Regions from separate parts of the Nocardioides campestrisoli genome, predicted to be linked through region 2. Evidence: predicted binding sites of a transcription regulator. Region 2 holds the regulator's gene; the other holds the start of a gene.
The links. Region 2 encodes LexA, which represses DNA repair genes until DNA is damaged. Its sites were predicted from a motif close to TCGAACANNTGTTCGA; they were not measured.

Region 1 (5,964 bases), 570 kb from region 2:
CCCGTCGCTGGTGCCGGACCGGCCCGCGAACGTCGTCGTCCGCCCCCGGGTGCCGCAGCTCGCGCTGCTCCAGCGGGTCGACGCGGTGGTCTCGCACGCCGGCCACAACACCGTCTGCGAGTCGCTCGCCGCCGGGCTCCCGCTGGTGCTGGCGCCGATCCGCGACGACCAGCCGGTGGTCGCCGACCAGGTGGTGCAGGCGGGGGCGGGCGTACGGGTGCGCTTCGCCCGGGTTCGCGCCGAGGAGCTGCGGAGCGCGATCTCCACCGCGCTCACCGACGAGGGACTGCGGGCAGCCGCCACCGGGATCGCGAAGTCGTTCGCGTCGGCGGGCGGGGCGGCTGCCGCTGCGTCGGCGCTGGTGGAGCTCGCGAGGCCCTAGCGTGAGCACGTGCTCGAACCGCTCCTCGCCGGGTTCCTGACCGGCGGCTCGTTGATCGTCGCCATCGGCGCGCAGAACGCGTTCGTGCTGCGGCAGGGGGTCCTGCGCCAGCACGTCGGCGCAGTGGTGCTGATCTGCGCCGCCTCCGACGCGGTGCTGATCGCCGCCGGGGTAAGCGGTGTGGGGACGGTCGTCGACCGCGCCGGGTGGGTCATCGACGTCGTCCGCTGGCTCGGGGTCGCCTTCCTGCTCTGGTACGCCGCGCACTCGCTGCGGCGGGCGTTCAGCAGCGAGTCCCTGCACGCCGCACAGAGCGCTCCCGCCGAGGAGCCCCGGCGGACCGTGCTCCTCAAGGCCGTGGCCCTGACCTGGCTGAACCCGCACGTCTACCTCGACACGGTGCTGCTGATCGGGTCTGTCGCCGCGACCCACAGCGGTCCCGTGACCGGATGGGGAGCGGGCGTGATCGACGGGCGTTGGGCCTTCGGCCTCGGGGCCACGCTGGCCAGCGTCGTCTGGTTCAGCGGGCTCGGCTTCGGGGCGCGAGGTCTGGCTCCTCTGCTGGCACGCCCGCGCGCCTGGCAGGTCCTCGAGCTGGTCATCGCGGCCACGATGATCTTCGTCGCCGGCAAGCTCGCGTTCGACTGGTGAACCGCCGGTCGACTCCCGGTTCTGCACCTGCGCGCGCCTGGTCCTCACGTGCGCCCGGTCCCTCAGTACGCCTGGTTCCTACGTGCGCCTGGTGAACCGGACGTCTCCGTTCGGCAGGGTCTTCGTGCGGTAGCCGGGGTCGTGGGCACGCTGGTGGTGCCAGGAGCACAGGAACATCAAGTCAGCCAGGTCGGACCCTGCGCCGGCACCCCAGGGATCCCGGCCGTGGTGTCCCTCGCACCAGGTCGAGGGGACCGTGCACCCCTCCGCCGCGCAGACCCGATGGGTCAGCGTCTTCGCCAACCGCTGACCCGGGGTGAAGAACCGGGTCGACCGGCCCAGGTCCACCGGCACCGAGTCACCACCCAGCACCGCGGGCACGATTCCGGACTGACACGCCAACCGACGCACCTGCCCCGCGCTCATCGTGGTGAGGTCGTCACCGTTGCTCAGCACCGTGCCCACCCCGGCTCCGCTGCGCAGCTCCTCCAGGGTCATGGTCACCACCACCCGGGTCGCGCCGCCGCCGTGGACGGGCATCCGGGTCGGGTCCGCGGCCTCGAGGAACGCGCAGAACGCCTGCCCGCGCAACCGCTCCTGCGGCAGGCGCACCCCGGTCGCGGGATCGCGCTGGGCGAACCCACCGAACGGGGTCGCCGCCCCGCACCGGGTCGAGTCGTCCTGCCTCGGGGCGGTCCATGCCTCCAGATACGTCTTGAGCCGGGCCGCGACGTGGTCGGGGATCCGGGCCGCCACGTCCGTGGCACCGTCACCGCGCCGCCGGAACGTCAACCTGGTCGCGGCGTTCGCTCGCCGCTCCGCACGCTCCAGCAGCCTGCGCTCGTGCTCCTCGCACGTCGCCGGAGCCACCACCTCCAGGATCTTCGCGCCCAACCGCTCCAGCTGGCCCGGGTCGAACACGGCCGTCTGCGCCACCAGGTGAGCCTCCGCGGCGGCCAGCACCTCGACCGGGACCTCCTCGCCGGGCAGCGGGTCGACCACCAACGACTCCAGCGCCCTCACGATCACCCGCGCCTGCGGCAGGTTCACCGACCCGTCCTCCAGGCCGGCCCCCACCCGCTGCCACCGGTCGGTGATCGCCTCCGCGAGCTTCTCCGCCGCCCGCGCTGGGCCGAACCCCGTACGGACCCGGGCGGTCAACCACGAGGCCGCCGAGCGGGCCCCGTCGGACTCGGCCACGCCACCCGCGGCGCCGACCACACCGATGACCCGCAGCCGCAGTGACTCCAGCTGGTCGACCTGCTGCGACAACCGCAGCAGGACATCCCGCTGCTCGTCCTCGGAGAGGAGTCCCGGGTCCGCGACCCTCGCGCACGTCAGCGCCTCGTCGACGAGTGCGACCGCGTGTGCGATCGGGTGCGCCATCCCCGCCTGCTGCCACATCCCAGGACCCCCGTCCGTCGTACCGAAGGCTCCCGATGACCTCCCGACATCACCCAGTCAACCGGTGGCCACCGACAAGCTGGCGGCGAATCGGGGGGTCATCTCACCGCCTGGACAGACGTTCGAAAATAGTCATGCCGTCCCGGTCGGTCCAGCGGCAGCCGCACCCAGGCGAACGCATGCCGGTTCGGCAGCCGCCGTGGTCACCCGATGCCGCCGCCGAAGGAGTCCACGCTCAGCTCGCGGATCAGCCACTCCCCGTTCCGGTTCTCCAGGGTCGCCGTGCCCTCCCACCGGGACCTCTGCGCGGTCGCCTGATCGGTCTGCAGCTCGTCGCCGATCATCGGGTAGCTCAGGCCTGTGCCATCGAAATCGAAGTCGATCTGGATGTCGTCGTCGAGCCACCGCACGTTCGACAGGTCCACGGTCACCTCCGAGTCCGAGATGCCGGAGGGACGACCTTCCTGACCCGCCTCGTACGGCGCGCTCGGGTGGGCGTCGCGAGACGTGAGGTAGACCGCCTGCCTGTCGATCTTGGCGCTCAGCGGCTCCTCCGCCTGACTCTTCACCGCGAAGAAGGCCCGCACGGTCGCCTCCGCCGCCTCGACCGCCTCCGCGTCGGCTGGCGCTTCGGAGTCCGCTGGGCTCTCGGACGCGGCCACGGGGTCGGGCTCGGCCGGGGAGACCTCGGTCCCGCACCCGACGGCGGAGCAGGAGAAGACGATCAGTGCGCCGCAGACCGCACGGGTGAGGCGGAGGCTGTTCCTGGGCATGCGCTCAAGATAGGGAGAGTCGAGCCCCGCGACGGGAGAACGAGCAGATCCCCTGCGCCCCGCGGCGTCCGCAGCCGACCGATGCCCTGTCGCCCAGGCGGCCGACGACAACTCACCAGGTCGCCAGGAACCGCTCGACCAACGGCACGACCTCCTGCGACGCGGAGATGGTGGAGAGGTGATCGTGTCCCGAGACCTCGGCGACCTGGGCGTCCGGCAGCACCGCCTGGGCGGCCCGTGAGTCCCTGAGCCGAGCATGGTCCAGCGAGCCCGCGAACAGCAGCGCCGGTACGTCGAGAGCGCGGAGCTGCTGGTCGCTCAGGCCGGGAGCGTCCTCCGAGGCGCGGAACCAGGCGGCCATCGCCCGTGGATCGTTGGCCAGGAACGCGCGCCGGACCGGCTCGGCCGGCGCTCCCCCTGCCTGCTCCCAGCGCCGCACGAACTCGGCCATGTCGTGGTTCTCGAGCACTGCGGCACAGTCGGGGAAGAAGATCTGGTCGAGCCCACCGCGCTGCGACCGGGCACTGCCGCCGCCGAGCAGCAGGCTGAGCAGCCGGCCGGGGTGCAGCGCCCCCAGGTTGACGCCGACCCGGGCTCCGGCGGAGTAGCCCAGCAGGTGCGCGCGCTCCACGCCGACCTGGTCGAGCACCGCGACCAGGTCGCCGGTGACCCGTGCCATCGAGTACGCCGACTCCTCGTGCGGCTTGTCGCTCCGTCCGTGCCCCCGCAGGTCGACGAGCAGCAGGCGGTGGCTCGCGGAGAGCGGCTCGACGTAGCCCGCCCCGCGCCACATCTGCGACGAGAGCCCGGTGCCGTGCACCAGCAGCATCGGCTCGCCCTCGCCGACGACGTCGAAGGCGATCCGGACCCCGTCGTCGGGGTTGCGTGCGTGCTCCATCGCGCCAGGGTAGGGGTGGGGCGGGGTGGTTTCGAGACGGGCCTGGCGGCCCTCCTCAACCACCAACCGTCAGAGGGCGGCGAGCCCCTCGAGCAGGCGGTCGACGTCCTCGACCGTGGAGTACGGCGCGAGCCCGGCCCGCACGGCCCCGGCGTCCCCGAGCCCGAGGTGCCGGGAGGCCTCGATCGCGTAGAAGTGGCTGGCGGGCGCGTTGACGCCGCGCGCGGCCAGCGCCTCGTACACCTCGCGGCCGGTCAGTCCCTCGACGGAGAAGTAGACGGTGGGGGTGCGGCGCGCGGGGGCGCCGTACTGCCGGATTCGCGGCAGTCGTTCCAGCCCGGCGAGCAGCCGCCCGAAGAGCCGCTCCTCGTGCTCCTCCACCGCGCGCATCGACTCCAGCACCCGGGTCCGCCGGTCGGGCGCCGAGGAGGCGAGGTCGGCGATCAGGTCGATCGCCGCGATGGTGCCGGCGAGCAGCTCGTAGGGCAGCGTGCCGAGCTCGAACCGCTCCGGCACCGCGTCGGAGGAGGGCAGCAGCTTGTCCGGCCGCAGGGTCTCCAGCAGCGCCGGGTCGGCGACCAGCACCCCGTGGTGCGGCCCGAAGAACTTGTACGGCGAGCAGACGAAGAAGTCCGCGCCCAGGGCGGGCACGTCCACCGGCGCGTGCGGGACCAGGTGCACCCCGTCGACGTGGAGCAGCGCGCCGGCGGCGTGCACGGCCTCGGCGATCACCTCCAGGTCGGGCCGGGTGCCGAGCACGTTGGAGGCGGCGGTGACGGCGACCAGGCGGGTCCGCTCCGAGAGCGCCTCGGCGAGCCCGAGCAGGTCGAGCTCGCCGGTGGCGGGGTCGAACTCCACCCAGCGCACGGCCGCTCCCACGGCCTCGGCGGCCTGCACCCAGGGCCGGATGTTGGCGTCGTGGTCGAGCCGGGTGACGACCACCTCGTCACCGGGCCGCCACTCCTTGGCCAGCGTCCGGGCCAGGTCGTACGTCGCCTGGGTCGCCGACCGTGCGAAGACCACCCCCCGCGGGTCGCAGCCGAGCAGGTCCGCCACCGCGGACCGGGCCCCGACGACGACGCTCTCGGCCCGGCGCTCCGCCTCGGTGACCGCGCCCCGGTTGGAGAGGCCGGCGGTCAGCGTCCGGGCGATCGCGTCGGCGACCTGGCGCGGCACCTGGGTGCCGCCGGGCCCGTCGAAGTGGGCGACGCCGAGGTCGAGGGCGGGGAAGTCGGCCCGGAGGCGGGCGACGTCGAGGTACGCGGTCATGACGCCATCCTCCGCGACCGGACCAGCGGCCGGGCTCAGCGACGCGACGACACTCCGTCTGCGAGCTCCTCGGGCATCGGCTCGTAGTGCGCGAACTCGCGGGTGAAGGTGCCGGCGCCGTGGGTGGCAGCGCGCAGGTCGATGGCGTAGCGGACCAGCTCGGTCTGCGGCACCAGGGCGAGCACCCGGGTCCGGCCGTCCCCGACCTGATCGGTGCCGAGCAGCCGGCCGCGGCGGGCCGACAGGTCGCTCATCGTCTCCCCGACCAGGCTGTCCTGGACCAGCACCGCGACCTTGTCGTAGGGCTCGAGCACCACCACCCCGGCGGCCTCCGCCGCCTCCCGCAGGGCCAGGCCGCCGGCGGTCTGGAAGGCCATGTCGGAGCTGTCGACGCTGTGCGACTTGCCGTCGACCAGCGTGACCTTGAGGTCGACCATCGGGTAGCCGAGCCGGGTGCCGCGAGCCATCTGCGCCTGCACGCCCTTCTCCACCGACCCGATGAACTGGCGCGGCACCGCGCCGCCCACGACCCGGTCGGCGAACTCGAAGCCGCCGCCGGCCGGCAGCGGCTCGACCTCGACCTCGCA
Region 2 (5,964 bases):
GACCGAAGCGCTCTGGACCACCGTCGCGACGCACCTGTCACAATGAGGAGGTGGCGACCGGGAAGCGTGCTGGAGCGAGGCGAGCGGCGCCCAGGCGTTCCGGCCCCTCGGTCAACACCAGCATCGCCGCGCTGGCAGCGGGGATCACCGCCTGCGTAGTCGCCTGGGGATACCTCGTCTACACGGCCATCGACTTCGGCACCTCCGCCCGGAGCGGGAGCTCGACCGGATGGGCGCTGCTGGCACTGGCCTCGCTCGGCGCGATGGCGTGCCTCTTCGTCGGGCTCCTGCTCGCCTCCCGGCTCAGCGCAGCGCTGGGGCTGGCGCGCAACCCCGCGCAGGGCGGGGACGAGGACACCGAGGAGCCCACACCCGGCCCCCAGCCGCCGCCCCGGAAGCCCGGCGGACGACGCGCCGCCCGCTGACCAGAGACGAAGAGGCGGGGCCCGCAGGCCCCGCCTCTCCTCTTCCCCGCTCCGCCGGCCGGGGTCGAGTCGACCGGCGGAAGCTATTCAGTTGTGGGTCTGTGAGATGAGCGATCCGGGCGTCAGCCCTCGAGCGGGACGCGGAGCTCCTGGCCCAGCATCACCACGCTCGAGTCGAGCGCGTTGAGCTGCTCGATCTCGTTCATCACCGCGCGCACGTCGCCGTCGTCGGCGATCTCGGCCGCGATCCCCCACAGGGTGTCGCCCTCGTCGACCATGACGACCTGCGTCGCGGGCGCGACGCCCTCCTTGTCGGTCGCCACCGAGACGGCGCCGAAGACGACGCCGGCGACCAGCACGGCGACCAGCGAGGTGAGGAAGACGACCAGACGACCGCGGCGGGTGAGCCGCACGGAGCCCTGTTGGCGACGAGCCTCAGGCCGCACCGCGCCGCGCTGGACGGGCACGGCGGGCGCCGGACCGCAGGCGGCCGGGCGCAGCTCGTGCACCGTCGCGAGGCGGACGGGGTGCTCGAGGGTCATGGTGCTCATCTGGGACCTCCTGGGGAAGTGGCGGTCAGCCGGTGGATCGCTGTCGACCTGATGTCTAGTCGCGACCTCCGACAGTCCTGCTGGGAGCGACTGGCGGGATGGTCTCGATCAGACGTTCGATCGAACACATGTGCGACGTTAGAGCACCTGTTCGAACGAATCAAGCATCTGGGCGAACAACTGTTCGAAGGGCGTGTCGCACCGACACCGGCTACGCGGGGCCCCCGGCCATGACACAGGGGATGTCACCAGTTTGAGGCATGCGGGCCGTTGGTCCCGCGCATAGCGTCCTGCACATGCGCGATCTCCTGACCACCCCCATGGAGACCATCGAGGCCGACCTCGCGGCCTTCCATGCCGCGGTGTCGAAGTCCCCGGTCTTTACGACCAGCGACGAGCCGGACGCCACGGTCTACTGGTCCCACCTGCCGCTGGCCGCGTGCAACGTGATCGCCACGGCGCGGATCGCCTCCGCCGACGTGCCCACGCGGGTCCCCGAGCTGCTGGAGCCGTTCCGGCAGCGTGGCCTGCCGTTCCAGTGGGTGACCACCCCGGAGACCACCACCCCGGCCTTGGAGGCGACGCTGGCCCAGGCCGGGCTGACGCCGCACCAGGCGCCGGCGATGCACGTCAACCTCGAGCACCCGATCGACCCGCTGACTCCCGAGCACGTCTACATCGACGTGGCCTGGCCCGACCACACCGAGCCCGCCGCCGCGACGATCTTCGCCGGTCTCGGCCTCTCGGCCTCGGCCAGCGCGAGCCACCTCGGCTTCCTGGACACGCTCGACCCGGCCGACCACCAGTTCTTCGTGGCTCGCAGCATGTTCACCGGCGAGCCGCAGGGGGCCGGCAGCTCCCACCGTCGCGACGGCAGCGTCATGTTCGGGAACGTGACGACGCTGGCCCAGGCCCGCGGGCGCGGGATCGAGCACGCGCTCACCGGCACGATGATGAACCGGGCCCGGGAGACCGGTGCCGGCACGGCCACCGTGATCGGCACCGACTCGACGTACCAGGCGCTGGTGGCACTGGGCTTCCGCACCGGCTTCGAGCTGGTCACCTGGGGCTGGACGCCGGAGGACTGACGACACGCGGTCTTCGAACACCTGTTTGAAGTAGGCCTGCTGGAGCACTACGGTGAGGGCACGAGCCCGCACCACCCCCAGGAGGCACCAGGATGGCGAAGACGCGCGAGACCAGCGGCAAGGTCGTGCCGATGCCGGACGGTCCTCCGGACGCCACCGGGCTGACCCCGCGCCAGCAGCGCATCCTCTCCACCATCAAGGACTCCTTCGAGCAGCGCGGCTACCCGCCGAGCATGCGCGAGATCGGCCAGGCGGTCGGGCTGACCAGCTCGAGCAGCGTCGCGCACCAGCTCAAGGTGCTGGAGGAGAAGGGCTACCTCAAGCGCGACCCCAACCGGCCCCGCGCCCTCGAGGTCTTCCTGCCCGAGATGATGGCCGCCCGGCGGGCGATGGGCAACGCCGACGAGGCGAGCGTGGACCCCACGGGGATCGGCGACTCGATGCCCGCCGCGCAGTACGTCCCCGTCGTGGGCCGGATCGCCGCGGGCGGGCCGATCCTCGCCGAGGAGCGGGTCGAGGACGTCTTCCCGCTGCCCAAGCAGCTGGTCGGCGACGGCACCCTGTTCCTGCTCGAGGTCTCGGGCGACTCGATGATCGATGCGGCCATCTGCCACGGCGACTACGTGGTGATCCGCCAGCAGCCGGAGGCCGCCAACGGAGAGATCGTCGCGGCGATGATCGACGGCGAGGCCACGGTCAAGACCTTCCAGCGCAAGGACGGCCAGGTCTGGCTGCTCCCCCACAACGACGCCTACGAGCCGATCGACGGCACGCACGCCACGATCCTGGGCAAGGTCACGGCGGTCCTGCGCCGGATGTGAGGGTCGTCGCTCGTGTAGCCTCACCGGCGATGCGCCGAAGCCGACGAGACCAGCACGACCGCGGGCGCGGGTCCCGCGGAGAGCCACCGGCGCCCCCGGCACCCGAGCTCTTCCGGACCCGGCCCGACGACCGGTTCAAGCTGACCGCCGACGCCTCCACCCTGGTCCGCGACCTCGGTGAGCGGAGCGCCGAGACGGGCTGGCTCTCCCCGCTCGGCTACAACCTGACCATCAGCCACAGCCACCGGTTCGTCTGGTACCGGGTGGCCAAGGTGGCCACCCGCACGGTCCGGCACCACTTCGCCGCGCACTCGGTGACGATGGACGTCGACCACGCCATGCGGATCCACTACCCGACGTCGACGTTCTCGGACTACTTCAAGTTCGCCTTCGTCCGGGACCCGCTGGACCGGTTCGTCTCCGCGTGGCACGACAAGGTCGTCAACCACAACTACTTCCGGTTCGACGCCGCGACGTACAAGCGGATGCAGGACGTCGTGGAGTTCGCGCGGTGGGTGAGCACCCAGGACCTGGCCGCGGTGCCCGGCACCGACCAGCACCTGGCCCTGCAGACCAGGCTCGTCGACCTCAGCCAGGTGGACTTCGTCGGGCGGCTGGAGTCCTTCGACCGGGACTTCGCCGAGGTCTGCGAGCAGGTGGGCGCCCCCGCGGTGCCGGCGAACCCGCAGAACCAGACCGCCGCCCCCGGACAGCGCCGGGAGGCCTCGGCCGAGCTGGAGAAGTGGGTGCGCCGGATGTACCGGCGCGACTACCAGATCCTCGGCTACTGAGCCGAGGCCGCGAGCCGGCTCAGCGCCTTGCGCACCACCTGCGGGTCCGTCGTCGTCCACATCGGCGGCAGGCTCGCCTTGAGGAAACCGCCGTAGCGAGCCGTCGCGAGCCGGGAGTCCAGGATGGCGACCACCCCACGGTCCGACGTGGTGCGGATCAGTCGCCCGGCACCCTGGGCCAGCAGCAGCGCCGCGTGCGTGGCGGCCACCTGCATGAACCCGTTGCCACCGGCCCGGTCCGCCGCGCGCTGCCGGGCCGACATCAGCGGGTCGTCGGGCCGCGGGAACGGGATCCGGTCGATCAGCACCAGCTGACAGGTGTCGCCCGGCACGTCGAGGCCCTGCCACAGGCTCAGCGTCCCGAACAGGCAGGTGTGCGGGTCCTCGACGAACTGCCGGGAGAGCTCGGGGAGCTGAGCCTCCCCCTGGACCAGCGTGGTCAGGTGCGGCAGCCGCTCGCGCACCACCTCGGCCGCGGCCTCCGCCGCCCGCCGGGAGGAGAAGAGACCCAGCGCGCGACCCCCCGCCGCGTCGACCAGGTCGACGATCTCGTCCAGGTGCGCGGGGCCGAGCCCGTCCCGTCCCGGCGGGGGAAGCTGTCGCGCCAGGTAGAGGATGCCCTGGCGGCCGTAGTCGAACGGCGAGCCGACGTCGAGACCGCGCCACGGCAGGGCCTTGTCGTCGGCGGCCTGGGGCGCCCCGGTGTCGATCCGCTCCGAGGGCTTGAGCCCCACGCTGCCGGCCACCGAGCTGAAGTCGCCGCCGAGCATCAGGGTGGCGGAGGTGAAGACCACCGTCTTGTCGGTGAGCAGCCGATCGCGCATCTGCGCCCACACCTGCAGCGGCGCCACCGCCAACCGGGCGGGCATCCGCTCCCGGGCCTCGTTGAGCCACAGCACGTCGGCGTCGCTGCCCGCGGCCATCCGCTCGGCGGTGACGAAGACCTCCTGGGCCAGCCCCTTGGCCTGGGTTCGGGCGGCGTCCGCGTCCTTGGCGGCCTTGTCCTCCTTGCCGAACGCCGAGACCACCGCGCGTGCGGCGTCCCGGACCAGCACGAGGGCGTCGCTGAGCTGCTCGCTCGCGGAGTCGATCCGCCCGCCGGGGGTCATCGCCAGCGCGTCGGCGAGCGCCTCGGCAGCGTCGGCCAGGTCATCGGCCGGGTGGGAGGTGCTGGTCTGGTCCTCGACGAAGCGGGAGGCCCGGCGGGCCGCCCGCTCGACGTCGGCGACGCTCAGCTCGTCGGTGGCCGCCTGCGTGACCCGCGCGGTCAGCTCGTGCGCCTCGTCGATGACCACCACGTCGTACTCCGGGATCATCGGCACCCCCTCGATCGCGTCGATCGCGAGCAGCGAGTGGTTGGTGACGATCAGGTGGGACTGGGCCGCCTTCTCCTTGGCCCGCTCCGCGAAGCACTCCTGGGCGAAGGCGCAGCGGGCCGCGCCCAGGCACTCGCGGTGGTTGACGCTGACCTGGCGCCAGGTCCGGTCGGTGTGCCGGGGCGCGTGGTCGCGCTCCCCCGTGCCGCCCTGCTCGGACTCCTTCTCCGCCCAGGCGCGCAGCTCGAGCACCTCGGCGCCCATCGAGCCCGCGGGCACGTCGACCAGCACGCCCTGCTCGTCGGGCACACCCTCGCGCACCCGGTGCAGACAGGCGTAGTTGGAGCGCCCCTTGAGCACCGCGTACGACGCGTCGAGCCGGTCCCCGACCGCCTCGACCAGCCGCGGGATGTCCCGCTCGACCAGCTGGTGCTGGAGCGCCAGGGTGGCGGTGGCGACCACCACCCTGGTGTCGTGCAGGAGGCTCGGGACCAGGTAGGCCAACGACTTGCCGGTGCCGGTGCCGGCCTGGACGAGCAGGTGCTCGCCCTTGGCCATCGCCTCGGCGACCGCGTCGGCCATCGCGACCTGACCGTCCCGCTCCTGGCCACCCAGGGCGGTGACGGCGTCGCTCAGGACCTTCCGGACGGAATCAGGCACCCGTGAACCCTAGTCGGGACCGCCGACGCTCAGACGACGGCACCGGAGTCGTCGGGGGCCCGCTCGACCTTGACCTTGGTCTCCTTGCTCATCGGCCACCGCTCCTGCAGGTAGGTGACCAGTGGGGTCGCGGTGAAGACCGAGCTGTAGGTGCCCACCACGAGGCCCACGAGCAGGGCGATCGCGAAGTCGCGCAGCGAGTCGCCGCCGAGGACCGCGAGCGCGGCCAGGATGAACATGGTGCCCAGACCCGTGTTGACCGTGCGCGGGAGCGTCTCCACCGCGGCCTTGTTGGCCATGTCACGGAAGAGC

Region 1: the regulator LexA is predicted to act here: its motif matches at 2,548-2,563, upstream of H8838_RS18570 (HNH endonuclease signature motif containing protein).

The regions. Positions count from the first base shown of each region.
Region 1 covers NZ_CP061768.1:3,936,057-3,942,020, forward strand. The annotation lists gene H8838_RS18560 (glycosyltransferase) at 1-382, shown strand, start outside; gene H8838_RS18565 (LysE/ArgO family amino acid transporter) at 392-1,033, shown strand; gene H8838_RS18570 (HNH endonuclease signature motif containing protein) at 1,112-2,419, opposite strand; gene H8838_RS18575 (hypothetical protein) at 2,641-3,210, opposite strand; gene H8838_RS18580 (alpha/beta fold hydrolase) at 3,323-4,108, opposite strand; gene H8838_RS18585 (cysteine desulfurase-like protein) at 4,178-5,377, opposite strand; gene H8838_RS18590 (elongation factor G-like protein EF-G2) at 5,413-5,964, opposite strand, start outside.
Region 2 covers NZ_CP061768.1:3,367,244-3,373,207, forward strand. The annotation lists gene H8838_RS15805 (hypothetical protein) at 51-425, shown strand; gene H8838_RS15810 (LysM peptidoglycan-binding domain-containing protein) at 548-976, opposite strand; gene H8838_RS15815 (GNAT family N-acetyltransferase) at 1,273-2,064, shown strand; gene lexA (transcriptional repressor LexA) at 2,157-2,885, shown strand; gene H8838_RS15825 (sulfotransferase family 2 domain-containing protein) at 2,915-3,676, shown strand; gene H8838_RS15830 (ATP-dependent DNA helicase) at 3,670-5,652, opposite strand; gene secD (protein translocase subunit SecD) at 5,682-5,964, opposite strand, start outside.